4 regions of the Peribacillus frigoritolerans genome follow, and region 1 is predicted to be linked to each of the others. Evidence: riboswitches for the same ligand, from Rfam matches in the RefSeq annotation. Region 1 holds a riboswitch; each other region holds the start of a gene.
The links. A riboswitch is a leader RNA that binds a small molecule or an ion and turns the genes downstream of it on or off. The one in region 1 is predicted to bind cobalamin.
Positions count from the first base shown of each region.

Region 2: linked by a shared signal. The riboswitch ahead of ABOA58_RS21165 (FecCD family ABC transporter permease) and the one ahead of ABOA58_RS05925 (ribonucleoside-diphosphate reductase subunit alpha) in region 1 are both predicted to bind cobalamin.
Region 3: linked by a shared signal. The riboswitch ahead of ABOA58_RS27140 (ABC transporter substrate-binding protein) and the one ahead of ABOA58_RS05925 (ribonucleoside-diphosphate reductase subunit alpha) in region 1 are both predicted to bind cobalamin.
Region 4: linked by a shared signal. The riboswitch ahead of ABOA58_RS11625 ((2Fe-2S) ferredoxin domain-containing protein) and the one ahead of ABOA58_RS05925 (ribonucleoside-diphosphate reductase subunit alpha) in region 1 are both predicted to bind cobalamin.

Region 1 is NZ_CP158190.1:1,199,048-1,206,377, reverse strand. It holds gene ABOA58_RS05940 (SulP family inorganic anion transporter) at 1-1,308, shown strand, start outside; gene ABOA58_RS05935 (hypothetical protein) at 1,394-1,540, shown strand; gene ABOA58_RS05930 (manganese-dependent inorganic pyrophosphatase) at 1,640-2,569, opposite strand; cobalamin riboswitch at 2,863-3,043, shown strand; gene ABOA58_RS05925 (ribonucleoside-diphosphate reductase subunit alpha) at 3,182-5,479, shown strand; gene ABOA58_RS05920 (ribonucleotide-diphosphate reductase subunit beta) at 5,525-6,577, shown strand; gene ABOA58_RS05915 (flavodoxin domain-containing protein) at 6,549-6,986, shown strand; gene ABOA58_RS05910 (hypothetical protein) at 7,108-7,275, shown strand; gene ABOA58_RS05905 (cold-shock protein) at 7,317-7,330, opposite strand, start outside.
Region 2 is NZ_CP158190.1:4,317,639-4,324,968, forward strand. It holds gene ABOA58_RS21145 (pentapeptide repeat-containing protein) at 254-1,102, opposite strand; gene ABOA58_RS21150 (VOC family protein) at 1,157-1,612, opposite strand; gene ABOA58_RS21155 (ABC transporter substrate-binding protein) at 1,789-2,781, opposite strand; gene ABOA58_RS21160 (heme ABC transporter ATP-binding protein) at 2,811-3,578, opposite strand; gene ABOA58_RS21165 (FecCD family ABC transporter permease) at 3,575-4,648, opposite strand; cobalamin riboswitch at 4,841-5,027, opposite strand; gene ABOA58_RS21170 (GNAT family N-acetyltransferase) at 5,135-5,644, opposite strand; gene ABOA58_RS21175 (sigma-70 family RNA polymerase sigma factor) at 5,935-6,501, shown strand; gene ABOA58_RS21180 (DUF4179 domain-containing protein) at 6,498-7,330, shown strand, end outside.
Region 3 is NZ_CP158190.1:5,467,502-5,474,831, forward strand. It holds gene cobD (threonine-phosphate decarboxylase CobD) at 1-704, opposite strand, end outside; gene cbiB (adenosylcobinamide-phosphate synthase CbiB) at 679-1,644, opposite strand; gene ABOA58_RS27130 (heme ABC transporter ATP-binding protein) at 1,641-3,113, opposite strand; gene ABOA58_RS27135 (FecCD family ABC transporter permease) at 3,120-4,175, opposite strand; gene ABOA58_RS27140 (ABC transporter substrate-binding protein) at 4,138-5,109, opposite strand; cobalamin riboswitch at 5,269-5,443, opposite strand; gene ABOA58_RS27145 (polysaccharide deacetylase family protein) at 5,530-6,408, opposite strand; tRNA gene ABOA58_RS27150 (tRNA-Arg) at 6,584-6,657, shown strand.
Region 4 is NZ_CP158190.1:2,369,489-2,376,818, forward strand. It holds gene cbiQ (cobalt ECF transporter T component CbiQ) at 1-728, opposite strand, end outside; gene ABOA58_RS11610 (energy-coupling factor ABC transporter substrate-binding protein) at 715-1,026, opposite strand; gene ABOA58_RS11615 (energy-coupling factor ABC transporter permease) at 1,028-1,771, opposite strand; gene ABOA58_RS11620 (hypothetical protein) at 1,805-1,963, opposite strand; cobalamin riboswitch at 1,947-2,136, opposite strand; cobalamin riboswitch at 2,340-2,529, shown strand; gene ABOA58_RS11625 ((2Fe-2S) ferredoxin domain-containing protein) at 2,682-3,050, shown strand; gene cobJ (precorrin-3B C(17)-methyltransferase) at 3,065-4,702, shown strand; gene ABOA58_RS11635 (sirohydrochlorin chelatase) at 4,721-5,683, shown strand; gene cobK (precorrin-6A reductase) at 5,680-6,450, shown strand; gene ABOA58_RS11645 (precorrin-8X methylmutase) at 6,463-7,110, shown strand; gene ABOA58_RS11650 (cobalt-precorrin-5B (C(1))-methyltransferase) at 7,116-7,330, shown strand, end outside.

The DNA of each region.
Region 1 (7,330 bases):
TTCTGCATTGCCATCGTCATCTCTTTCGTCGGCGGGAGGCCGGGAATGATATCGGCTGCCACTGGCGCAATGGCACTCGTCATGGTCGACCTTGTTAAAGATCATGGCTTGAACTATTTACTTGCTGCAACAATATTGACTGGTTTGCTGCAAATTTTACTAGGGGTTTTAAAAATCGGGAAATTAATGAAGTTCATTCCGAAGCCGGTCATGACTGGTTTTGTGAATTCTTTAGCCATCTTGATTTTCACGGCACAGCTCACCCATTTCGTGGGCGAAACATGGATCATGTATGTCATGACAGCCGTTTCATTAGCTATCATTTATCTTTTTCCGAAGATCACGAAAGTCATACCTTCACCACTTGTCGCCATCATATTCATGACGATCGTTGCAGTTACCACGGGGGCTACGGTGCGAACGGTTGGGGATATGGGGCAATTGACCGAAGCGCTTCCGATGTTCATGCTTCCAGACATCCCTTTGACCTTCGAAACTTTGGCGATCATTTTCCCTTATTCCATTGCCCTTGCGTTTGTTGGGCTGCTTGAATCGTTATTGACAGCTCAAATTGTCGATGAGATGACTGACACGGACAGTAATAAAAATAAGGAAGCCAAAGGCCAGGGAATTTCTAATATCATCGCCGGATGTTTTGGCGGCATGGCAGGATGTGCGATGATCGGCCAATCCGGTATCAACATTAAATCGGGTGGAAGGGGCCGGCTCTCGACATTTGTAGCGGGCGCATTCCTTATGGTATTAATCGTGGTATTGAATGTTGTACTTATTAAAATACCGATGGCTGCACTTGTCGCAGTCATGATCATGGTTTCAATCGGGACATTTGACTGGTCTTCCCTAAAGAGGCTCACTATAGCTCCTAAGTCGGATGCAGCCGTGATGATCGTGACGGTCCTCATTGTCCTTTATACACATGACTTATCAAAAGGGGTATTTGCCGGAGTGCTTTTGAGCATGATTTTCTTCTCGGCTAAAATTTCTAAAGTGGCAGTAGAGAAAACGGAAAACATCCAGGCTAAGAAAATCACTTATCGTATCAGCGGACAAATATTTTTCGCTTCTGTCCAGGACTTTGTTTCGAAGTTCGAGTTCAAGGAAAAAGCTGATGCAATCGTCATCGACTTCACCCATTCTAAAATTTGGGATGCTTCAGCAGTCGGTGCTGTTGATACGGTTATCCTTAAATATCAGCTTCTGGGAATTCCTGTCCAAGTCCAAGGGCTCGATGAAGAAAGTTCGTCATTGCTTGAAAAACTCGCCACCTCAGAAAGTAAAATATCTTGAAGAAGTAACATTCTGCTGAATAGAAACTTTTCAAACCGACAAAATAGATAACATGAATCATTTCCTTTTGAAAGGAGCGAAAAGCATGACACCCGAGCAGGATTATACAGCAGCAAATCTGTCACCGGATTTATTGAATGAACTGAAAAGCTTTGAAAGCAAACTAGGCGAGGAAGCCAATAAAGAATTGATTGTCATCGCCTATGAAAAAGAAAAGGAAGCCTTGAATTAAGAAAAAAGACTCAAACACCCTTAATGGATGGTTGAGTCTTTTTTTTGCATGTACAGAGAAAGGATGCCCAAATTTTTAATGAGCATCCCTTTTCCTTTATTACTTGCTGAATACGTCCGTTAAGACCGGCACGATTTGTTTTTTACGCGATACAACGCCTTCTAAGACGGCGATGTTGTTGTTTAATGACACGTCGTATGCTTTTTCCACTGCATAAGCTGCTTTACCAAGAGCCAAGGCAACAGAATCATTAGTCAAGATATCCGTTACGACGAATAGGAATAAGTCCAATTCCTTCACAGCGATTACCGCTTCAATCGCCGCTTCCAATTCAGCTTGCTTAGCAAGGACCTCGTTCGGATCAACAGCATTTACCTGTGCTATCTCCACTTTAGCCATTCCCATGGAGAATTCCTTTGCATCAAGAGTGATAAGCTGAGCAATCGTTTTGTCGCTCAAGTCAGCTCCCGCCTTCAACATTTCCAAGCCATATGTTTCAGCGTCGACTCCCGCAATGGCAGCCAATTCCATAGCTGCTGCAACGTCTTGCTCCGTGCATGTAGGTGATTTGAACAATAAAGAATCGGAAATGATGGCAGACAGCATAAGACCTGCGATCGCTTTAGGAACTTCAATGCCGTTTTCTTTATAAATTTTATTTAAAATGGTTGCCGTACAGCCAACTGGTTCCGCACGGTAATATAAAGGATCGCTTGTTTCGAAGTTAGCGATACGGTGATGGTCGATAACTTCCAACACACGGACTTGGTCAATATCTTCAGCACTTTGCTGGCGTTCGTTATGATCGACCAGGATTACGCCATCAGCTTCCCCTGCCACTTTTTCCACAAGACGGGGAGCGTCGAATTTGAATTGGTCCAATGCATATTGCGTTTCACCATTCACTTCACCCAGACGAACTGGTTCAGCGTTGATACCTAACTGCTTTTTCAGATCTGCATAAGCGATTGCTGAACAGATTGTGTCTGTATCCGGGTTTTTATGTCCAAAAACTAATACTTTTTCCAAGATTTTATCCCCTTTTTCATAAATATTTTTCCGCGAATCCCCTCACCGCAATAAGGGAGAGCCACCTTTACTAGACACTTTATTTTAACACAAAATCCAGTAAAATCAGCGCTTGAATTATCCATTCCCCAATAAAATCTTTCATTACTTCACCCTCTGCCATCACTTTGTCAATAGATAAGGGTTGGTTTTTTTCAAATATATTAGTTGAATTATCATCGTATATGGCTTACGATAATATAAGCAGAAATACTAGATATTGATTACATAAACAATACCAATAACTATATATAGAATTTTTTATAATCCAAGGTGCCAGTGATGGCTGAAAAGGGAATCCGGTGTAAACCCGGAACTGTCCCCGCAACTGTAAATGTGACGAAATGAGAAACCCACTGTATAGCTCTCTATACGGGAAGGACTCAAAGTAGGATGATCATGAGTCAGGAGACCTGCCTTGAATTTTTCACGTTTCTTATTCTTCGGGGATTGAGATGATGAAACGATAGTATAACGGCTATTTTTTCATGGCTCTTTTATTCTATCGTTTGATCCGCTCAATTCTTTGGGCGGTTTTTTTATTTTAGCGGAAGTTAACAAGGAGGATTATTAATGACTCAAACATATAACTCTACCATAAGTGAAAATGACACAGAAACGAAATCCATCCAGCTTGAGATGTTATCGAAGGAATTCGAAGGCCGTCTCGATATGGAAAAGTTCAAAAAGCGTTTTACAAAATGGCTTGATCGCAAAAGTGACTCAACCGAAGAACAGGCATCAAAAAAACTGATTCAGCTCGCTCTTGAAGGTGTGGATATCGATGCTCCGGATTGGACATTCGTTGCTGCAGCAGAACTGTTGAATACAATGTATAGGGATGCACAAGCCAATCGAGGTTATGAAGGCAAGAGTTATGGCCCATTCTATGAGCTGATCACAGAACTCTCCCAGCTTTCGGAAGGTCAGCGTTATCCAATTTATAAACCAGAACTGCTATCTTCATATACAAAAGCGGAAATTGAGGAATTGGGTTCGGTGATCGACCCGGAAAAAGATAAATTATTCTCTTACATAGGCATCTACTTATTGAACGACCGCTATCTGGCCCGCCCAAAAAAGGACAAGGTCTACGAATTGCCGCAAGAACGTTTCATGATCATCGCGATGGAAATCATGCGAATGGAAAAAACGGAGCACCGCCTGCAACTTATAAAAGAAGCATACTGGGCCATGTCCAACCTTTATATGACCGTTGCGACTCCTACACTCTCCAATGCAGGTAAAACACATGGACAGTTAAGCTCTTGCTTTATCGACGCAATTGAAGATTCCATTGATGGCATCTATCTATCAAACTACGATGCAGCAAAAGTATCTAAATTCGGCGGCGGTGTCGGCCTTTACGTTGGTAAGGTTCGCTCGCTTGGTTCTGATATCCGGGGTTTCTCTGGAAACAGTTCCGGCACGACGCCCTGGATTCGACTATTCAACCAGACAGCGGTAAGTGTCGATCAATTGGGGCAACGTAAAGGCGCCATCGCGATTTACTTGGATGCCTGGCATAAAGATATCATGAGCTTCCTCGATTTAAAGACACAAAACGGGGATGACAGATTAAAAGCACATGATATTTTTACAGGCGTATGCATACCGGATTTATTCATGGAGGCTGTGCGCGACAGAAAAGAATGGTATCTTTTCGATCCGCATACCGTTAAGCAAACCCTTGGATTTTCACTTGAAGATCTTTATGACGAGAAGAAAGGCGAAGGAAGCTTCAGGAATCATTATGCACTTGCTGTCGAGGCCGCAGAAAATGGCACGCTTCCAAACTATAGCTTTGAAAAAATCAATGCGATGGACATCATGAAAAGCATCATGATTTCTCAATTAGAAGAAGGCGTACCGTATATGTTCTACCGCGATGAAGTTAATCGGAAGAATCCCAATAAACATAAAGGTATGATTTATTGTTCTAACCTTTGTACGGAGATTGCCCAAAACCTAAGCCCTTCGACGATCACGGATGAATATGAAACAGAAGATGGAGATGTTGTTGTGGTTCGTAAAAGCGGCGATTTCGTTGTCTGCAACCTTTCATCCATTAACTTGCCACGAGCGGTGGGCAGCGATGTTTTGGAAAGATTGATTCCCATTCAGATCCGTATGCTGGACAATGTCATTGATGTGAATAATCTTCCTGTCAAACAAGCATCCATCTCGAACAAACGTTACCGGGCAATTGGTTTAGGAACGTTTGGATGGCATCATTTACTTGCCACACAGAATATTTATTGGGAATCCGATGAGGCTGTTCAATATGCCGATGCTTTATACGAAAAGATCGCTTACTTAACAATCAAGGCATCCAACGAATTGGCCAAGGAAAAAGGATCATACCCATATTTTGAAGGATCTGATTGGCATACAGGGGACTATTTCGAACTGCGTGACTATACAGATCAAAAATGGATGGATTTAAAAGCAGACGTGCAGGAACACGGGACCCGTAATGGATATTTAATGGCGATTGCCCCCAATTCATCGACAGCCAAAATCGGTAATTCCACGGATGGCATCGACCCTTTGTATGAAATTGAATTTTACGAAGAAAAGAAAAACTTCAAATTCAAGGTGACCGCACCAGGCTTGACGCCAATTACGTATGAATATTATAAAAAGACGCGATTCAATTTGGACCAACTGGAAAGCATCAGGCAAAATGCAGCCCGACAACGCCATATTGACCAAGCAATCAGCTTTAATCTGTATGTACACAATACAATCAAAGCGAAGGTCCTGTTGGATATCCATTTAACTGCATGGGAAAGCGGGTTGAAATCAACGTATTATGTTCGTTCGACTTCTTCCGAATATGACAATGCCTGCGAAAGCTGTTCAAGTTAATGACAATCATGACCCAGTAATCTATTCTTAAAGGAGTTTTCACGAATGACCAATCATATCAAAAAAATTCGGATGCTTGAACCGACGCATCCAACCAAGGCAACCGGTGTTTTCAAAGGAGAAGCTTCAGGCTTCCTCCTTTGGAACGATATTCAGTATGAAAAATTCTATGATACCTATACACAGCTCATCAATAACTTTTGGAAGCCTTCGAGCGTGAACATGATTCAGGATAAAAAGCAGTGGGGCGAATTGGACGAAGATATCCAGGATGCTTTTCTCGATATCCTTACGATGATTGCTGGAATGGACAGTCTTCAAACGCCCACATTAGTAGAAATCCTTCGGTACATCAAAGATCCGGCGGCAAAAGCTATCCTGGCCAACATGGCCCAGCAGGAATCGATCCATAATGAATCTTATTCCTATATCCTTGCTTCCTTGATTCCGGTAGGCAAGCAAAAACAGCTTTTCGACCGCATCAAAGAACATCCTGAAGTGATTAAGCGTAACCAACCGATCGTTGATGCTTATCAAACGTTCGTGGACGATCCCAGCCCACAGCATTTATTCGAGGCATTGATCCATTCAACGAACCTTGAAGGGATTTATTTCTATCTGGCTTTCGCCTTTTATTATAATTTAGGTCGCCAAAATCTAATGACCGGTTCCGCTACGATGATATCCTATATTCACCGCGATGAAATGGTCCATTTCGATTTCATTGGAATGCTCATTCAAATCTTGATGTATGAATATCCTGAGTTAAATAATGAAGAAAACACGAAGTTCATCTATACAACGATTGAAAAAGCAGTCGAACTCGAAAAGGAATGGTCTGAATATATGCTCGAAGATATCCAAACCAAAGCCGATCTTGATTTGGAAGAATTCAATGAGTACATCGAATATATCGCCAACAAACGGTTACGTATGCTAGGCCTTGAAAATTTGTATAAAGAGTATGGCGAGAACCCGATGCCATGGATCAAAACGTTCGATGATGAATCCATCGGACTTACCAAAACCGATTTCTTTGAACAGAAATCAAGGACATACAGTCAAGTAAATGCCAGCAATGGGTTCGATGAGCTGTAAAGTTGCCATTGTCTATCATTCTGCCGGCGGCAATACAAAAGCGCTTGCTGAAGCCCTCGCTTCCCTTATACCTGAAGCTGGACTATTTCGAATGGATGAATTCGATTTACGTACATTGCCGGATTACGATGCATTGATCGTCGGCACCTATACATGGGGCAATGGGGAGCTTCCCGCTAAATCAGCAGCCCTTTATAAAGAACTGGAACAATTGCCTATTGCTCATCTGAAAACGGGAGTCTTCGGCACTGGTGAAACCAACTATAATCATTTTTGTGGGGCGGTCGATCATTTCCGGGACATGTTATTTGCCAAGAGCCAGTTATTGGTGACATTGAAGATAGAACAGATGTATCAAGAATCAGACTTGCCCAGACTTCAAAAGTTCGCCTCGCGATTCCAGAACTGACTGAAAGGGGATATGCATGTTCGCATATCCCCTTTCAGTGTTTTTTTAAAAAACTTGGCTCCCTCCATCATAGCAGCCGTAAGCATGAAGTATAATGAAAGAAAAAAGGAGATAATATCCAATGACTGAAAATATAACCCAGTTCCTTCCTATCCTTTTTATGCTAGTGCTTGTCGTATTCGTTATATTCATCGTGTTTTTCCTGTCAAGGCATTTTAATCGTTCTAAACGGATCGAAGAAAAATTGGACAAAGCATTAAAGGAAATCGCCGAAATAAAAGCAAAATAAAAAGACTCCAAAATCGGAGTCTTTTTTTTATATGCGTTCAATTATTTTTGAACGT
Region 2 (7,330 bases), 2.5 Mb from region 1:
ATTACGCAACGTCAGAGTCAAATGGAAAAATGAAAATTTTCCGCCCAATTTTAAAAGACGATCCTTCCTAATGAAGAATCGCATATTAGTAGAGTTCACTTTTTGTAAAAGCTTCGGATTAAAGCAATTTTTACGCTTTTTCTCATGAAGTTTCGCACTTTTACTCGTGAGTTTGACGCTTTACTCGTGAATTAAACAATTATCTTATTCGTTTGCTCTTTCATGAAAGCTAGCTTCAATCTTGGCTATCCTTCTACCTCCAATGATCGGGAATACTTAATGAGAACGGTAATTTTGTCTTCGTGTCGCCTTTAGCCGAGTTAATCTGTGCTTGTGTGATAAAGAAGCTTCCGGTGAGATCGGCACCGCTTAAATCAGCGTCCCTAAAGTCTGCACCGATAAGGTCCGTCACTCTCATGTCGGCTTCTCTGAGGTCAGATGCAATAAGCAAAGCCCCTCTTAAGTTCGCTCCCCTAAGATCAGCACCTCTCAACTTTGCACCAATCAGGTCACTACCCCTACCTATTTTGTTCTGCTTTTTTTTATTTTTCTTGAATGAAACCTTTGCACGAACCAGTTCACTTGTGCGCAGAAGTAAATCATTAACGATCTCTCTATGAGCTGGTACATTCAGGTCCATGATAGACTTTGGAATTTGCTTAGTGAGATATTCCGTGTCTTCAAAAGCCGCCTGCAATTCTCGGTAAAGAGGTTGCGCATCTTCTAAATTCAGTGCTTCATTTAAGTAGCAAAGCATTTCATGAAGTTGTTGCATAATAGGAAAAACTTCGAACATTTCCTTTGCTGACTCTGGGTTGTTCCTCCAATCGTTTCCATTATAGGTGAGTTGAGATACCTTTTGACCGGCACCGAAACATTCATATACCGTGCAGCCTTTATACCCTTTTGCTCTGAGTTTTTCATGGATGCCGCAACGATAATCGGATTGCAGGTTTGAACATGGTGTACCTCCATCTTTATCAAATGCAAAATCAGCAGATTTTGCATAAGGCAAAGCTACACAGCACAAACCAAAACAATTCTCACAGTCTGCACGTAATTGATTAAGGATACTATCGTTATTCGTTAATTGATTAAACAATACTTACACTTCCTTCTATAAAACCTTCATACTGGTAGATTTTTTTGTTATCATTTAAGAGTTTAGTTCTTCCCATTCTTCAAGTGATAGTTTTTCGGTCATATGCTTATATGCATCAGGGACTTTTATCGAACACATAAGTTCCAGACTATTGCCATCGGGATCATTGAAATAGACGGAAGCGTTTCCTTGGTTCGGACGCACAAAAGGTTCAATCGTTGTCCTTTTTCCAAAAGGGACGACTTCAATTTTTAGGGATTTTAGCCAATTTAATGAATTTTTCATATTATCATAAGTTACCCGAAAGGCGATATGCCTTAGTGAAGGGTGGTATGGAGTTTGATATTCTTTCCCTTCCCATAAGCCGACCCAGCTTTTGTTTTCCTCTATCCAAAAGAAGGCAGTATCTTCATCCCTCCAAGCTAGTTTTAAGCCTATTTTCTTATAAAAATCCATTGAGATGGCCAGGTTCTTGACTGGTAAATGGGCTTCATATAAACCTTCTATCATATTACATTCTCCTTTCACCTGAAATCTTCATTCTTACGAACTATGATCTGCCATACAAATAATTCAAGAAACCGATCCTATTATCCTTCTAATTGGATATAGTAAAACCCGAACAAGGACACGTTTCATTCGTGTCGATTATTCGGGTCATTTGTTCAGCATCCGCCTGGTCGGGTTCAAAACTTCTCGGGATAGAGTCCTTCGGCTACTGTCCGTAAGGCTAGTGGTGCACGAATCCCTTCCGCGCCCGCTGAAAGAGGAAGCACAATGATCGCTTTATTTCGAATGGCCGGTACATCCGCCAGTTCACTTTTATTTAATAAGAATGCTTCTTTTTGCTTTATGGGGATATCTCCGTAATCAATGATGGCAATGACATCCGGATTCCGATCGACGACTTCTTCCCAACTGACCTCAGGCCATCCCCCTTCCGTATCGCCAAAAATGTTCTGGCCGCCAGCCATGGAAATGATCCCTGTCATGTAATTATTTTTCGCTGCCGTTCTCGGGACTTCTTCACCGCTGTCATATACGAAAACATTTTTGGGCTTGCCTGCACTTTCGATTTTTGCTGTAGTTTCTTTTATATCCTGTTGCATCTCTCCGATGACTTCCGCTGCTTTTTTTTCTACATGAAAGATGCGGCCAATATTCTCAATATCTTTATACACATCTTCCATAGTCGGTGTTGACGTATTGGAAGACTCTTGGATATATGTATTGATTCCGGCTTCTTTCAGCTCTTGGACGGTTCCTAATGTTTGTTCCGTAAAGGCGCTTTTCCAGCCAGCATATGCAAAATCCGGCTCTGCTTCAAAGAAAACTTCTTTTGAAGGGTATTCCTTGGAAAGCACAGGCACCGTTTCATAGGCATCTTTATACTTTGGCAAAATTTCGTCATCCAAATAAGCCGTACCTGCCATTGAATCCTGCAACCCCAATGCAAGCATGATTTCCGTCGCATGCTGATTTAGCGAAACCGCACGTTTTGGGGCCTCTGCATAGGTGAATTCATGATCCAGATTCTTGATGACCACCGTTTCTTTTCCACTTTTTTCACTCTGTTTACCTCCGTCCTTTGAAGCTTCCTCGGAGTTATTGCAAGCGCCCAATATCATCATTGCCAAAAAAAAACTGATGCTTAACAAAATCTTTCGGTAACCAGTCATATATTTTCCCCTCATATCTATTGTTTTTTTTATATATGTGCTAAAAAGGTGATATGCGTCTTTTGCGTGATGGGGTGTATGCCGATTTCCGTTTCCACCCCGAACACCTTCCTTATCATTTTTGTCGTCAATACAGCTTCTGGTGTTCCGGATGTGATCACTTTGCCATTTTGGATGACATATATATGATCACAATACATGGCTGCCAAATTTATATCATGCAGGGCCGTCAAGACGGTAACGTCCAGCTTTTTAACAAGGTCCAGCAATTGGAGCTGATGCCGGATGTCTAAATGATTCGTTGGTTCATCCAGGATGATGATGTTCGCTTCCTGGGCTAGGGCGCGTGCTATGAGGACACGTTGTTTCTCACCACCCGACAAACTCATGAAACTCCTGTCTTCAAATCCACTCATTTCGACGCGAGCTAATGCATGATTGACGATTCGTCTATCTTTCTCCGTATCTCCCTGAAATAACCGCTTATGAGGATGCCTTCCCATCCAAACCATCTCTTGTACACTAAAGTCAAAGGTCAGGGATGTTTCCTGACTGACAACCGCCATTTCCCGGGCTGTTTGTTTCTGTGAAAGCCGGTAAAGGTCACGGCCGTCGAGGTGAACAGATCCCGTATGCGGCTCCAAAATCCGGGAAGCATTTTTTAATAGTGTGGATTTCCCGCTCCCATTCGGGCCGATCAGCCCAACGAACTGCCCAGTTTTTATATGAAGGGTTATTTCCTCAATGATAGGAGTGTCCAGAATTGAATAGGATACTTCTTCAATAGCTAATCTCACTTGCCCCCACCTCCAAATGAATATGAACTTCGCCGCAAAAGCCAAATGAAGAATGGCCCTCCGCAAAGTGCGGTGACAACGCCAATCGGAAGTTCTTGAGGTGCCAGGACCAGCCGGGCACATACATCTGACCAAATGACGAGGATCATGCCAATCAATATGCTGCATGAAAGAACACGTTTATGGTCTGTCCCGGCCAATAGCCGGGCTAAATGTGGTACTACCAGACCGATGAACCCAATCGAACCGCTTACAGCCACAACTGTCCCCGTAACAAGGGACGTAATGATGATCAGAACTTTACGGAAGGCTTCCATATTGACTCCGAGCGTCGCGGCGACTTCTTCGCCCATCAATAAGATATTAAGGGAGCGGGATTGTACGATAAGGAACAATGAAACCACAAGCACCACAACCGCTGGAATCGGTATGTATTCCCATTTTGCACCCGCTAAGCTGCCCATCATCCAAAACATCGCTTCACGGATGCCGGAATCTTTTGGTGCAAGAGTGACAATGAAATTAGTGACGGCAGACATGATCATCGATATGGCTACACCCGCCAATAACAGCCTTGTCGTTTGAATTCTCCCTCCCACTTGAGCCAATAAATAAACGGAAAGCATCGCAGCCATGGCCCCCAGGAATGCACCGAATGATAACGCATATTGTCCGAATATAGGCAGCGCCCCAAAAAGAATGACAAGGGTTGCCGCAACAGAAGAACCAGATGAAATGCCCAGGATATACGGATCTGCAAGTGAATTGCGCACCAAGGCCTGGATGACGACACCCACTACGGATAATCCCGCACCTACCACCGCACCGAGCAATACACGGGGCAGACGGATATCCCAAATGATCCGCTCTTGTGCGATACTCCAATTCACCTCCAGAGAATCACCGATAAAAGGAAGATGCCCTAAGGCGATCTTCCAAACCGTTATTGCTGACATCTTAACTGGCCCAAGGGTAACAGCGAATGTAATCGATAATAAAAGAATGCACAGCAAGAAAAATATCAGGAAACGAAACCTGCGCTTGGCATTTCTCTCAAAATGGTCAAGCATATCCTCATTCTCTTTCAATGAGCTTCTAACCAATGACTCTTCCAATGATGATATCCTCCTTCAAAAAAACACACAAAAAAACCCCAATCCTTTTAACAAAGAATGGAGTTACGAGTATAGGCCAAAAAATACGGAAGGACCTAAGTCCGCCTTTTCTTACTCTCGAACACCTCTCCTCTCAGCGAAGGAAAAATTGGTGATGCTCACTGGGTAGGTCTCCTGGCTTCCAAATCAACATTTCCTTTCGTCTTCCCTGACTGAGTCAAGTGACATCCTGAAAGAAAACTCCTTGGTTACAGTGGCGCGACCACTCGGGATTTGCACCCGATTCCCTGTTACCCTTTGTTCACACAAAGGCACCCAGCGGCAAATATATGAACTTCGCAAAATTTTCCAAACATTAAATACAACGTTAGTATAGTATACTCCCCATCTTTTCACAATTAAAAAAATGGGAATGCGGTCTATTAATAGAGGAATATGGATTTATAGATTCTTTCTATAATGGTAGAAAGTTAGCTTTTGACCAGTATCCGCACTAATTTCCTCATTAATCGAAATCCGTTCAAAACCGTTTTTCACTAAAACCTTTTGGGAAGCGATATTGTCGCTTGTCGTTTTGGCATGTATTTGAGTCACATTTAATTCCGGCGCCAGATTGACCAAAAGCTTTAAAGCTTCGTTCGCAATCCCTTTTTGCGTAAACGCTTCACCGATTCTATAACCGACATGAGCCGTCCCCTTAATAGGGTCGATATCCACAAGATTAATCCTGCCGACGATTATGCCTGAACCATCCTTAATCAAATAAAAAGAGGAGATAGCATCTTCTTGCTCTTTTAATAATTCCTTATGCCTGATTCCAAACGTTCCAGAGCTATAATAATCATCTCCCCGGCTTGGAACTGTTTGCTCGAAAAACCTTCTATTATTGCATTCAAATGCAAATAACGCTTGTGCATCCCGTTCATTAAGCCTTTCAATGTATATATCCATCATTCTTTCATCCTTTCAAAAAAACGCTAAGCATATGCGGCCTGATATATCATTCAAGAAAACCAAGGGCTTATCCTCCCTGATAAATATATATTGAAAACCGTTTATATGGATAACACTGTCGCATACTGACAAAATTTGATACCCTCTATACCATATCATTCCAAATTTTAATGGAACCATCGTATCTACTAATTTCTATAAAAACCCCAAAAAAGTTGAGAATAAATATTTTTATATACGTTGTATAAAGTGTAAAAGCTTTTACAAAAAACAAGGGGAATCATGTCATGAAGTCTACGAATAAAAATTTTATCGAGCGGTTGCAACGCCAAGAAGAAGACGCATTGGAATTTATAGTGGATACCTATTTGCCACTAATCAAGGGGGTAACATATAAGGTTCTCTCTCCTCTTAGGAACGACGGTGTCATGGAAGAATGCATCAATGATATTTTTCTTTCAATCTGGAACAATTCAATAAAGTTCCATGGGGATACAACTGATTTCAGAAAATGGATTTGTGCGATCGCTAAGTTTAAAGCGATTGATTATTACCGAAAAGCCATGAAGAAAATGGAGCTTACATCAGGTTACACAGAAGTAGATCCAGAAAAATCTGCAGAAGACGAACTGATTATACTGGAAGACAGAAAAGAACTGCTTCAGTTAATTGACCTTTTAGAACCTGTAGATCGGGATATTTTTATCATGAAGTACTTTCTTGGTTTAAAAAATGAGGATATCTCGATAAAACTCGGGTTGACCAAAGCATCAATAGATAATCGAATTTATAGGGGAAAAAAGAAGCTAAGTCAAAAAGCTACGAATCTTAAGTTAGGAGGCAGTGTCGTATGAAGGATATTTATGAATTATTAAATGATATAGACATAGACGAAACTGAATTTAAGGAAATAGAAGTCAGCGAACTAGAAAAAGCTAAAGTCAAAAGAACCCTAAAAAAATCAATAAGCAAGAAGAAAAAAATGAAACGCTGGCAAAAGAATGTTCTGGCTGCTTCTATTATATTCGGGTTATCCACCGCAACGATTGGACTCTCGTTTACCGCTTCTGCTAAAAGCATTCCTTTGATAGGAGATATTTTCAGCTATTTTAGTAATGAAAACTCAGGTCTCTCCGATGATATCAAGAATAATGGAAAGGGTCTTTATAGTGATTATAAGGCCTACTCTAACGAAATTGGCCTTACTGAAGAAAGCAATGGCCTTACTTTCACGATAAATGACGCCATTTATGACGGAAAAACGGTAACCATCACTTATACTATAGAAAGCGAAGAAGATTTGGGTGACGGATCATTCTTTATTCCCAGCCCGAATATAAAAGAAATGAAAGCCCAAGGAGGATCGGATGGAATTTCAAAAGTAGCTGATAAAAAATATGTAGGCTTATTAACGGTTAGTAACTTAGAAGATCTTAAAGTAGATAAGGTAAATATAGACTGGGATATAAACAGCATTAGTATTACCGACACGGATAAAGAGATAAAAGGAAATTGGGACTTTGCCTTCTCTCTAAAGGCAACTGAAAGCAACGAGAAGGTCATCAATAAAAGTGTGAATCAACACGGTGTAAAAGTATCCGTCGAAAAACTATCGATCTCGCCAATGTCCTTTGTGGTTGATTATCATCAAGAAGTGTCCGACTCAGTCAAAAACAAATGGGA
Region 3 (7,330 bases), 1.3 Mb from region 1:
CGTTTTATGATGTCAGGTGCCGCAAGCAAGTAGCCTAGTCTCAAACCCGGGATTGCAAAGATTTTAGTCATTGATCTTAGAATGAGTAAATGTGGAAATGCATTGATTAAAGAAGCATAACTAAAGGCATCTTCCGTAAAATCATAAAAAGCCTCATCCAATACAACCAGGCAATCCGCTTTTTGGCATTCCATGATCAATTCCCTGACTGCATCCCGATTAAATGAAACACCCGTCGGATTATTAGGCGTACATAAGAAAATTGCATCATATTCGGGTAATCGGGGAATCAATCGCTCCAAGTCCAATTGCCACTCAGGAGCATCAAGCTGGTGAAAATCGACCTTACATCCTGCTGCCAAACAAGCTTCAGCATATTCCGCAAATGCCGGCTGAATGATCAGCACCCTTTGATTGGCTAATCCGTTCGCTACCAGCATGATTATTTCAGCACCACCGTTCCCCACCAAAACGGATTGCTCAGGAAGAGCTTCTTTTTTTGCAATGGATTTTGTCAGTTTAATGGCATGCGGATCTGGGTATTGAAGGATTCCTTCGAAAAATCCAGCCCACTGTTCCTTTATGCGTAAAGGCGGACCCAATGGGTTGATGTTAGCACTGAAGTCGAGAACCCCTTCAGGCATCTCGATTTTCAGCGCTTCATAAAGATAATGAGGATTAGAGCCATGAGAAGGTAATGTCAAGAATAAGCCCCCCTAGCCATAGCATCAGCAGAAATAGAAAAGATGACCGATGCATGATGGTAATCGTTTTTGGTATATGTTTTGCTTCCAATCGAACAAGCGGAACTCCCATCCTCGCACGGTCGGAAACAATTCCGTTGTACATATTAAGGCCTCCAAGCTGTATTCCCAAAATCGCAGCAACGCCTGCTTCACACCACCCGCTATTCGGGCTTGGATGTTTTTTTGCGTCATTAAACAATATCCTCCATCTAGCACCAAATCCATGATAGTGAGATTTTGAGCTCAGTAACATCAGGTAACCGGTGAGGCGGCTGGGAATCCAGTTCACGATATCATCGAGCTTGGCTGAAGCCCAGCCGAATTGCCCATATTTATCATTTTTGTACCCTACCATGGAATCGCATGTATTAATCGCCCTGTACACCATAGCTAGCTGCGCACCGCCAATAGCTGCCCAAAACATTGGGGCTGTAATCCCATCACTGGTATTTTCCGCTACAGTTTCCACGGTGCCCCTGACAATTTCGGATTCATCAAGATCCTCCGTATCACGGCCCACGATATAGGAAAGCTTTAGCCTCGCTTCAGGAAAATCGCGTTCATTAAGCGGAAGGCAAACATCCATCCCAGCTTGCTTCAAGCCCTTCTGAGCTATCGTAGTAGAAATGACAGCAGCTTCCCAAAGGATACCTGCAAGCGGATGGATTAGATAAGCCAAATAGACGGTAAGACCCGTAATCAATAACACCGCCGATAAGACGATGATCAACATGAAGAGTCCATTCCGTTTCTTATATGCCCCTCTATTGAATGCCAGATCCAGCTTGCTTATCATCGTTCCTATCCATTTGACTGGATGCGGCCAATTTGGCGGATCACCGATTAATAGATCAAGGAAAAATGCCAGCGTAACCGCAAAAAGATGATGATAGATCATAAATCCTCAATCCGTTTCCGATTATTCTTTAATGCTTCCACTGTACAATCATATACACCGCGACTGATCAGCTTCCCTAACGGAGTGATGGTGCCTGCATATTGAAGCTTTGCCCCTCTTTGAGCAGCCGCAATCAAAATGCTGTCAGTCGATGTTCCTGTTGCACATGTATTTGTCACCTTATCCAGTACATGCAAATCATGAAGCGCTTTTACTTTTGCCTCGGTCGCAGTAACTATGCTGTGGATGAAAGCCTCTTCTGCCAAATGTCCATTTACGAATATCCATGTATTTATCGTTCCCGGAGCGGAACTCCAAGAATGCCGGTCAGCTAAAGAAGCGTCGATGGCATTTCCTACACCAGCCGTCACGATAATGAAAACAGAGAAATCTTCCGCTCTTAAAAGCTTGAAAGCAACCGTATCGAGAAAGACAGCTGTCATCATCCCTACCGTCTCCTGAGGTTCAAAACCATGAGTTTTTAAATACTCGGCCATTTCAACATGATGATCCTCGCAGTCATAGCCATGATGTACGTGCCTATTCACAAAATATTTATGCCAGCCCGTCCCCGAACCAGTCACTCCGGAAGACATCGTTCTAAGCGGGATCGGAGAATCCAATTGAATCATCTCAGGTCCGACTGTCAGATAAGATTCATCAATTTCCAATGTAATAGTATCATGGCCATGCTTTTCCGGAACGATGAACATCTGCGGTTTCGGAAGGGCGGGATGTGGATGTTTTTCGATCGTCGTATGATATACACCCTGAATCCGTTCCTGTTGGAGCACTTCATTCGGCACATCAACAACCTGAATTTTCCCCTTCTCAAGCAACATCAGCCGATCACAATATAACCCAGCCAAATTCAGGTCATGGAAAATTGAAATAACGGTCAAATTCTGCTCTTTTGCCATTTTCCTCATTAAATCAAGAAGGTCTTTTTGATAGGAAAGATCCAAGTGATTCGTAGGTTCATCCAAAAAAAGGATTTCAGGCTCTTGGGCAAGTGCCTGTGCCAGCAGGACCCGCTGCCTCTCCCCTCCTGATAATCGTTCAAAATGCAGAGCCTGGAAATCGGCTACGCCCGTTTGTTCCATAACCCGTTGGACAATCGCTTCATCTTCTGCGGACCAACTATGGAACCAACCTGATTGATGGGCATATCGCCCAAGTGAGACCGTCTCTTTTACTGTATAGGAGAAAGCTAATGAGGAATGTTGAGGGAGCACAGCAATGACCTGTGCAAGTTGTTTTGACGAATAATCCTTCAAATCCTTACCTCTTATCCGTACGCTTCCGCCCTTATAATCGAGCACCCCGCTAAGCATTCCTAAGAGCGTCGTTTTTCCGCTGCCATTAGGACCAAGAATCCCGAATAATTCTCCTTTATGTACATCAAAAGAGACAGAGTCCAAAACAGCTTTGTTGTCATATCCACCTGTTAACCCTTTAACTTCAAGCATCCGTTTTTACCCTTCTCTCCGTCTCTTTAATAAAATCAGCGCAAATGCAGGTGCCCCGATAAGTGAGGTGATCACCCCGATCGGCAGTTCCGATGGGGCAATGACCGTCCGTGCTACAAAGTCAGCCAAAATTAGAAATCCGCTTCCTATCAACAATGACAGCGGAAGCAAATGTTTATGGTCAGGTCCCCATATCTTTCGGACAAAATGAGGAATGACCAATCCTACAAAGCCAATCGCCCCTGAAACGGCAACCGCTGCCCCTGTCAATGTCGAACCGGCTATCAAGATCCACATTTTCCGCCGCTTAACATTCACACCTAAGTGTTTTGCCCGGTCTTCCCCAAAAGTCATCGCATTCAATTCACTTGTATTCATGATCAAGATAAACGAACCAAGAATAAAAAACGGCAAAATGATTGCAATATAATTCCATCCGCGCATTGAAACGCTTCCCATCAGCCAGCCGATGATTTGTCTTAATTCATCACCCGTCAGCGCAATCATCAATGAAATGAATGCACTTAAAAACGAGCTGAAAATGATTCCCGTTAAAATGATCGTTTCCACTTTCATCGATCGATCCATTTTTTTTGCAAAAGTCAATACGCAGAGCATCGTGAGCACTGAGCATAAGATGCTCAGTGCCGGAAGAGTGTATAAACCGATGAACGGCAGTGATATATTCAAGAATATTGTCAATACGGCGCCGACCGATGCTCCTGATGAAATACCTAATGTGTAAGGATCAGCGAGCGGGTTCCGGAGCAGCCCCTGAAATGCCGCACCCGCAATCGCAAGCGATGCCCCGACCAAACCCGCAAGCAACACACGCGGCAAGCGGATGTTCATCACGATATTCGTCAGCATCACATCCGGATCAGCAGAAATCGGCAAATGAAAGATCTCCTTGCCGATTATTTGTAAAAGTACGGGAATCGGTACTGACACCGAACCAAAGGAAATGCCTATCGTCATTGCGAATAACAAAATTAACAACGCAATCAAATAAGCAAACGTCCATTTAGTTGTTAAATTGGTTCGGATAGACTGATTTGGCAAGTTCCTCTACTCCCTCTATCAAGCGTGGACCGGAACGGGTCACCAAGTCAGAATGGACATCAAAGACTTTGCCATTCTTAACAGCATTTACGTCTTGCCATCCTTTTCGGCCCTTCACTTCACTTACTGAATCTTTCGTATAATAACCATAAGTTGTAATGATGACATCAGGATTTGCAGCAATCATCGACTCTTCATCAATTTTTGCCCAACCGTCCAAATCAGCAGCAGCATTATCCGCTGAAATAATATTAAGCATCTCATTCATGAAAGTATTTTTTCCCGGTGTGTATATTTCCGGTGAAGGCGAAACCTCCACTAAAACTGTCTTCCTATCCTCTTCCTTTACGGATTTGGCTTTTTCCTCGATATCCTTGAGCTTCGTTTTCATATCCGCAACGATTTCGTTTGCCTTGTCATGTTCACCCGTTGCCTGTCCAATCATTTCAATAGACTCATAGACTTGGTCAAAGCTTTGTGCATCATTGACTACGAGGACATCTATTCCAGCATCCTTAAGCTGTTGTAAACCCTCATTCGAATTATGGGCACTTGATGCATGCGCAAGAACAAGGTCAGGCTTCATGGAGACAATCAGCTCCGTGTTCATTTCCATTCCGCCAACTTTTTCAATTTCCTTCGTTTCTTCCGGGTAATTATCATTATCGGAAACACCAATGACCTTTTTACCCAAACCAAGTGCAAAGACCACTTCCGTATTACTTGGTATTAACGAAACGATTTTCTTCGGTTTTTGTTCTATCGTTACTTTTTCCCCAGTTGCATCTTTAATCGTAATCGGGAAAGCTTCGTGTTGAGCATGATTCGTTTGCTGCTTTTCTTTTCCTTCATCAGTAGTGTCACTGCAGCCGACCATCATGCCTGCAACAAGCAACATCAACAGTATCAGACCAAAAATTTTCTTCATTTTCATTCCCCACAATCTTTTTATTTAATTTCTTTCCACCTCATAATCTCGGAAGATGCCCCCAAAACAAAAAGCACCTCCCGTTAAACGGAAGGTGCTTGTATGGCAACAATATCATTACGGACTTCTTATGGTCTGCCACACACCTTCCCATCCGCGTAGGTTACAGGTGTACGAATTTTGGCAGGTCTCCTGGCTCATGGTCATCGTCAACGGCACCTTCCCATATCTCATACAGTGGTACACAGCCGTCAGCTCCCATATACAGTGGCGGGACCGCGCTGGCATTTCACCAGCTTCCCTTTTAAGTCATTACGACACCAAATCGTTCATATGTATATAATTTTCACTGCCTTCATTATACACCATGTAAGAATCGATTATTAAATGATTTTTCTGAACAGGTTCGAAATGCCCCTGCCACCTTCAATGATTTGAAGCATTTTCAATCAGTGACGCAAACCCATCGACTGATAACCCGGGTGAAATCCGAACTCGATGCAGGGCATGCATCCCTTGTTCCCTTGAAGCTCCCCCAGGTTCGGTAGTGACTGCCATCTTGTATCCAGCTTCCTCTGACAGCCTGAGAGTCTCTTCGTTATACCGGCCAACCGGATAGGAAAGCACTGTCGTGTCCTGGTCGAGAATACGGTCGAATAGCTCCTTCGACTGGACCATTTCAGCTTCTTGCTGCTCTGCCGTCATGCGGTTCAGCTCCAAATGGTTGATAGTATGGCTTTCGATCGAAATCCCATTCCTGCTCATCTCCATCATTTGATTTTCAGTCAGGTGATGACCTTTATCAATGGACTTCCCGATCATGAAGACAGTTGCTTTCATATCATTTTCTTTTATTATCGGAAAAGCCTCCGTGAAGTTATCTGTATAGCCATCATCAAAAGTAAGCCAGACGCACTTCTCACTTGGCATCCGATTCTCGGTTAATACGAGGAATGCTTCTTCAGGGGATAATGTATAGTAGCCATTCTCCCGAAGCCAAGCCATCTGAGACCGGAATTCCTCCCTTGGAACCCGAAGGCGATTACCTTCAGAAATGCTGTGATACATCAAGATTGGAAGCTGGACGTCGGACTCGACCGTTATCCAGTCTTCCGTATCGATTTTGCCCTCCAATTCCTGCCCTTCCCCATTCTCCGCCGCTTCGGCCACTTCAATTTCATCTTCCGCAATCGGTGCAGCAGTCTTTGTGCCTATACCTTCTAAAATCCATTGTGAGCATCCAGGTAAAATCAAAATCCCCAGCAATGCAACCATCCATAAAACTCTATATTTTCCCACTATCATTCTCCTAATTTTTTATAGTGAAATAGTACCAGAAAACTAGCGATTAATAAAGTATTCCATTAAATGAAAAAAAGGGAAAGACGAGAGTGAGGATTTTTTTTCATAAGTATGTGCTATTAGCTTGAAAAGTTTGCCTATAAGAAATATAATAAATAAGTCGTCGACTTTTTTATATGTCCCAGTAGCTCAGCAGGATAGAGCGACAGCCTCCTAAGCTGTAGGTCGTAGGTTCGATTCCTATCTGGGACGCTAATTATAAACCCCTGTTACAAGCGGTCCTTCCGCGGAGTAACAGGGGTTTTTTTCTGTTGGTTAAGAACAATTGATTTTTTGATGGAGAAAACGCAGATCTCAAAGCTAAATTATTTCATCAAGCCATATAGATATAAAAAATCTGATTGCAAACTATGCATAAAGGTTGGAAATATTGGCGAACAAGAATACAAACTGTTTGATAGTAAAAAGCGTTGTATTTATTACGTCAATATATACCTGAAAAAAATAATGGATTTCTGGATATAATCATGTCTTTTTTTGAAATATATGTTTTAACCTGTCCCATCCGGGTATATGAATACTGTAAGACATTCTCACCAAAGGAGATGATAGTGCATGATGAGTACAATCAGAAGCCAATGGAACAAAGAGAATGACGCAGCGGTTTTTAGTCCCGGTGATCAGCGTTAGAGTCAATTGAAGAGTTGGATGATAATCAAACATGGGAATTACTAGTCTTCTCATCCAAAGGAGGAAGATACGATCATGAGTATTTACAGCCTATGGAATCCAGAGAATGATGAAGCAATTTTCAGTCCGGGTGATCAGAAGCCATTCAGTACGCTCATACGAGTAGATTCGGATAAACACACACACTGACAAAACACTTGAATATTAATTACATGGCACCGTACTGAATGAAATT
Region 4 (7,330 bases), 1.2 Mb from region 1:
ATCAGCCAATTGCGTGAGGAATAGGCATAAGTATCCTCGATATAGGAAAGATTCTCCTGATAGCCTCTTGCGTTCATGGCCATCGTCAATTGCCCAGAGCGCTGCAATACTCCTAAAAATAAAGACGAGATTAGTAATCCGAGTGAACGTATGCCTTTCCTTAATGAAACATACCCCAACCGTGAAGCTTGTGCTTGGTGAATGGCCAAAGCTGTATCTAAAAAAATAAAGATGAAGCGATAGGTCAATTCTATTAAATCGATCAATAAGGAAGGCACTTTAAATTTTCGCAGCACGGATAGGATGACGGTAATGGGTGTAGTTAAGGTAAGGAAATATAAACAGCTGATGCTGCCCAATACGACAGTGATCAAATTGGCCACTGTACCGACGCTGTCATCGCTTATGAATATTTGCCAGTTCCCGACCTTCCAGGACCACCATATATTCGATATCGATGTAAATTTACTTGTGAAAGAAAAAAGGATGGTAATTGTTCCAGATAGTATAAAAAATCCTGGCAATAGAAGTAATTTAAGATAATAGGAAAGCGGGATTTTTGCCGCAAAAATGATTAAAGCGCTCATCACCGTAAAAGTGATGAGCGAAACGGCCATATCCCTTACCGTTAACGAAAACAGCAAAAGGGAAAGTGCAAAAACCATCTTTTCCAACGGATGTACATCCTTTAGCCCATTGAAATAGGCATATTTATCAATGAGTAACATGCTTCGATTTTTCTGCCAATTCTTGTTTGGTTTGCTTATTCCTTTGTCTCATCACGCCAATGAAGTATCCAATGAAACCGGCTCCGATTGCAGCTTGAAGCGCAAATAATAAGCTTTCGGTTTCTGCACCTGGCGGCTCCCAAATACTGTTGAACCATGGCTTGTATTCCGGATGGATCTTAGTGATGGCTTCCTCAGCTTCGCCGTCGGCACCGCCAAATTCCGTTCCTTGTTGGGTGATTAACGGTATGGTTGCAAGAATGACAACCAGGAAAAGCAGCAGTAGACTTTTTTTCATATTAACGGGCCTCCTTGGATAAAACTCGCAGCAATTTCAATTCACCTAGATTGTATTTTTTCAAGAAATTCATCACGACGACTGTCAATAACCCCTCACTGATTGCCAAGGGAATTTGGGTCAGGGCAAAAATCCCTGCAAATTTACTGAAAGAGGCCATGAATCCTCCTACCTCGGATGGAAACGCAAGAGCAAGTTGAACGGAAGTGACCACATAGGTTCCTAAATCTCCAAAAGCAGCTGCCAAGAAAACGGCAAGTGAAAAAGACCACCCCAATTTAGTTGCACCCTTGAAGACAAAGTAAGCAATGAACGGTCCGCAAACGGCCATGGAAAATGCATTGGCTCCTAATGTCGTCAATCCTCCGTGAGCCAGTAATACAGCTTGAAATAACAGAACGATGGAGCCAACGACACTCATGGCCAATGGTCCGAATAATATGGAACCCAAACCAACTCCGGTAGGGTGCGAAGAACTTCCGGTAACGGAAGGGATTTTTAAGGCCGATAAAATAAATACAAATGCGCCCGATAGGCCAAGTATCATTTTTGTTTCTGGGTTTTCCCTTACTTTGGACCTAATGGACCGGTAACCCAAGATTAAAAATGGAAGCGTCAAGGCCCACCAGAATATAGCCCATTCTATGGGTAAAAAGCCCTCCATGATATGCATGGCCAATGCCCGTTTTGGAACAAAAAGCAGTAAAATGACAAAATAAATAATTTTCCAATTGGTTCTTTTCATTCTTTCTCCTTTCAACACTTTTAATTTTTCTGATCAATCTTGAGAAGAAAAGCGGCGCCCAAAATAAAAAGCACTTCTCTCAAAGGAAAGAAGTGCGTAATGAACAGGAATTGTGCAGCATGAACCAACCATGGGCCATTCTGCCTGATCCGCACGCCCATCCTCGTAGGCTGAAACAGTTTCACGCTTCATGGCAGGTCTCCTGGCTTTGGTTCATCATCCCATTACATCCTTCCCATCTCATTTGACAGTGGATTAAAGTAATGGAACTTCCCTTTACAGTGGCGGGACCGCTCCGGATTTTCACCGGCTTCCCTTTTAAGCTGAATTCCGAGAAATTCAACACCATGAAACTTATGTAATTATTTTGAAAATTCTCGTATAGTTTACCATAAAGAAATTATTCCAGCTACACTATCTTTTTTTTTTCGGGACGAAGTTTGTTGCGAGGAAAGGATTGTAACTGGTTTTACACTATTAAACTTTTCTAAACAGTCGGAATAAACTATTGAATTTTGATAAAGTTGTTATATGATAGATTAAGTTAGTTAGAAATGTATAATAAAACCAAATATTTCATTTTAAAAGTGCCCTTGTGTGAATAAGCAAGGGATAATAGGGAAATCGGTGAAAATCCGATGCAGCCCCCGCTACTGTAAACGCTGATGAAATTGTCGATAGCCACTGGCCTGATGCCGGGAAGGGACAAAGTAAAATGAAGCGTAAGCCAGGAAACCTGCTTTTAAAATTGCATGATACTTTTCGGAGGGAAAGGTAGAAGGACTATGACGATTTTGGGAGGATTTGGCATGCTTGCCTTAGGCTCCCCATTCATATAGTTTTTTTAAAACCTTGACTCTAATGTTAAGGTTTTTTATTTTGCCTTTTCCCTGAACTCAGGAGGAAGAAGATGACTACTTGGAATTTGACGGGTACAAATACGCATCTGTTGATTTGTAATGGGAGCAGCTGCATGAAAAAGGGCGGGGAAGAAGTAACCCAAGCGATTCGCGATGAAATTGCTTTAAAAGGACTGGATCTGAAAATCCATACAACCAGGACACGCTGTAACGGAAGATGTAAGGATGCCTGCGTTGTGATTGCCTATCCCCAAGGAAACTGGTATCGAGTGGAAACGCCTGATTTCGGTCGGCAGATCGTCAGTAATATCGATGAGGGTGAGTTTGTTCCACAGATGATCTATAAATTCAATGATGGCGAAATGACCCCTAATCCAGATTTTCCTGCTCATACGGGTATTTCAAAGAACAAAGCGTAAAAGGAGATGTCTTAATGAGTACAAACGGTAAATTATTCGTCGTGGGCTTTGGGCCCGGGAATTTTGAACACATTACCAAACGTGCCGTCGAAGCCCTTCAAGAAAGTGACTACATCATTGGTTATAAAACTTATGTTGAACTCATTCAGGGACTGCTTACAAATCAAACGATCATTAGTACGGGGATGACTGAAGAGGTATCACGTGCACAGGAAGCAGTGAAACAAGCGGAGCTGGGAAAGAAAGTGGCGGTGATTTCCAGTGGGGATGCCGGAGTTTACGGGATGGCAGGGTTGGTTTATGAAGTATTGATTGAAAAAGGCTGGAAAGAAGAAACTGGAGTGGGCATTGAAGTCATTCCTGGCATTTCTGCAATCAACTCATGTGCGTCTTTACTTGGGGCACCAGTCATGCACGATTCGTGTACGATCAGCCTCAGTGATCATTTAACTCCTTGGGAACTGATCGCTAAAAGGGTTGAAGCAGCTGCAATGGCAGACTTTGTCATTGCACTTTATAATCCGCGAAGCGGCAGGCGGACCCGGCAAATTGTTGAAACTCAGAAAATTCTCCTTCGCTACCGCTCGCCGGATACACCTGTCGGGTTGGTGAAAAGTGCTTATCGCGATAGGCAGGATGTTGTTATAACCAATTTGCAGGATATGTTGAATCACGATATTGGAATGTTGACCACCGTCATTATCGGTAATTCATCCACCTTTTTATATGATGACAAAATCATCACACCAAGAGGCTATCAGAGAAAATATACTTTGAATTCGGAAAAGCAAACATTGAAGCCGCATCAGCGACTGCAAAAAGAAGCGGAACCGTGGGCATTAGATCAAGAAGCCTTAACCGAGTCCGCTGGAGGAGTTGGATTACTTACAAAAGCACCAGAAAAGAAGCCAGCTTCCTTTGAAATGGCAATGGAGGCCCTGTCAAGAGTCAAGGGTCAAACCGTTAAGCAATCCATTCAGCCGATTGTTCAGCAAAAAATGGAGTCGGTATTCGAACTTGCGGTTAGTCCAGGTGTGGCGAATAAACAATTCACTCCCAAACAAATGATGACACTTGCGGAAGTTGTCGGGGAAAAGGGAACGATGGAATACACGCCAAATCATAAAATCGTCTTAAAGATTCCGACAACGGAGCCGGAAGTCATTACGGGGAAATTGCAATCAGCAAACTTTCTTTTGTCGCCGATTGGAGATGTACTGACATTAAAAGCCTGTGATTTCTGTGATGGTGAAAAAGCGGAATCCATTCCTTATGCGGATGAAATACACCGGGTGCTTGGCGGAATGAAAATGCCCAAGGAACTGAACATCGGTTTTAATGGGTGTGGGATGGCTTGTTATAGTGCTGTGATGGATGATATCGGGATTGTCTTCCGAAAAGGGAAGTTCGACTTATTTCTTGGAGCTAAACCAGTTGGAAGAACAGCCCATCCGGGTCAGCCGGTTGCGGAAGGCATTGAACCGGAACAGCTTGTTGAACTGATCACCGACATTGTCGGGGAGTATAAGCAAAATGCCCATCCAAATGAGCGGCTTTTTAAATACTTCAAACGTTCGAAAAAGATACAGAATTTTTCTTATCAAGACATCGCTCCCAAAATAAACATAGAGCCTGCGCCTTGTGAAGACTAATCAAGAGGGGGAAAGAAAATGAAAGCAGTTTTGTTCGTAGGACACGGAAGCCGGTTGGCTTCGGGAAATGAAGAAGTCCGTCATTTTATTGAAAATATGATTCCGGCAATGAACGAGCGTTTCCTAGTGGAAACGTGCTTCTTGGAATTTGCGGCACCGAATATATCCAAAGGAATTGATAATTGTGTAAAACGAGGGGCTACTGAAGTTATCGTCATACCGATCATTTTGTTGCATGCAGGACATTCGAAATTACATATCCCAGCTGAAATAGAGGATGGGAAAACTAAGTATCCAGAAGTGAAATTCACATATGGCCAAACGATCGGGGTCCACCATGATGTATTGACGATCCTGACAGACCGTCTTGAGGAAGCGGGATTCGATACGGCCTCTGAACATTCTGAGACAGCGATATTGCTAATAGGCCGAGGTGGCAGTGATGCTGATGCAAATAGTGATATCTATAAAATTTCACGATTATTATGGGAAAAATTAAACGTTAAATGGGTCGAAACAGCCTTCATGGGTGTAACGGACCCGCACGTTGATGAAGGTATTGAACGATGCATCCGATTAGGGGCAAAAAAAATAGTGATGCTGCCATATTTCCTCTTCACTGGGGTGTTGATGGAAAGAATGGAGGATATGCTGAAAGGCTATCAAGAGCAATATCATGATCGAGAATTCATTTTGGCAAAGTATTTTGGATATCATCCAACATTACAGAACATTCTGCAAGAACGAGTAATTGAAGCCAGTGAAGGCAGGTCAAGCGGGGCGCGTGATTTGGAAAACTATCGTAAACATGTCGAGGAACATGGACATGCTCACCATCATCACCATCACGACCACGATCACGATCACGACCACGATCACGACCATCATCACGATCACGATCACGACCATCATCACGACCACGATCACGACCATGATCATCACCACGATCATGATGGGCAAGTGGTGGGGACATCAAAATGATTTTGTTCTTGGCGGGTACAAGTGATGCAAGGGAATTAGCGATTGAGATGCAGCAGGTGGGGTTCAAGGTTTTGGCAACTGTTGTAACCGAATCGGCGGCTAAGAGTTTGCAAGATTCTGGGATATCCACCCGGATTGGCCGATTATCTGCAGAAGATATGACATCTTTAATCTCTGCAAAAGGTTTTCAGGCTGTAGTCGATGCAAGTCACCCATTTGCCGAAGAAGCATCGAAAAACGCCCTTAACGGAGCAAAGGCAGCAAATGTTCCTTATATTCGTTATGAGCGTGAAAGTCAACGGTTTCAGAATGATAAATTGATAGTTGTCCGTGATTATGAGGAAGCTGCCAAGCTTGCCGCTGCAAAAAGGGGAGTCATCATGCTCACGACCGGAAGTAAAACACTATCCGTGTTCGCAAAAGAATTGGTAGGGCTCGAGAATACCAGAGTCATAGCGAGAATGCTGCCACGCATGGACAATATGGAAAAATGTGCACAGCTGGGCATCGAACAAAAAAATATCGTTGCGATTCAAGGGCCGTTTTCCAAAGAATTAAATAAAGCTCTATATGAACAATATGGGGTCACATTGATGATAACGAAAGAAAGCGGCAAGGTCGGTGCGGTTGATGAGAAATTGGAAGCCGCGTTGGAATGTGGAATTGAGACGATCATGATATCTCGACCGGATGTTGACTATCAGAATGTTCATTCCAGTTTTGAACATGTCATTGCCGAGTTGAATAATCAGTTAAATGAAAAATAGGAGGAATGCAAGATGGATTTTAAAACGGATTTTAAACCACTAACGGTAGACCCTGACAAAATATATGATTATAGTTTTTCAATCATTGCTGAAGAAATGGGCAATCATGATTTTTCTGAAGATGAATGGAAGATCGTCCGCCGGGTCATTCATGCTTCAGCGGATTTTGAATTGGGAAGAAGTGTAATAATCCATCCAAATGCCATTCAAGCTGGTGTGGAAGCCATTCGCAAAGGCAGACATGTCATTGCGGATGTTCAAATGATCGAGAGCGGTACAGGCAAAAAACGATTTCAAAAACATGGCGGGGACGTTCATTGCTATATTTCGGATCCGGATGTGATGGTCGAGGCAAAACGTTTGAATACGACAAGGGCGATCATTTCGATGCAAAAAGCAGTAAAGGAAAATGAAGGGGGCATTTATGCGATTGGCAATGCACCTACCGCTTTACTAGAGCTCATTCGTCTTATTAAAGAAGGGATTGCAAAACCGGACTTAATCATTGGAATGCCTGTTGGATTTGTTTCTGCAGCAGAATCGAAAGAGGAACTGGCTAAGATCACAGAAGTGCCATTCATTACGAATATTGGCCGAAAAGGTGGAAGTACTGTCACTGTTGCAGCATTGAACGCGATTTCCCTTTTAGCTGATAGTTAAAAAACATGGAAAAGAAAGTGAAAAAAGACCCCTCACAAATGCGTCATGGATATACGACGGGAGCATGTTCAACAGCTGTGACCAAAGCGGCATTGACCGCTTTGATCACGGGGGATGCACTAGAGGAGGCAACCATTTCCTTGCCAATCGGCCGAGATGCTACTTTCACTATTGAGAAATATGAAATATCGGAAAATGCGGTTAGTGCAGAAACGATTAA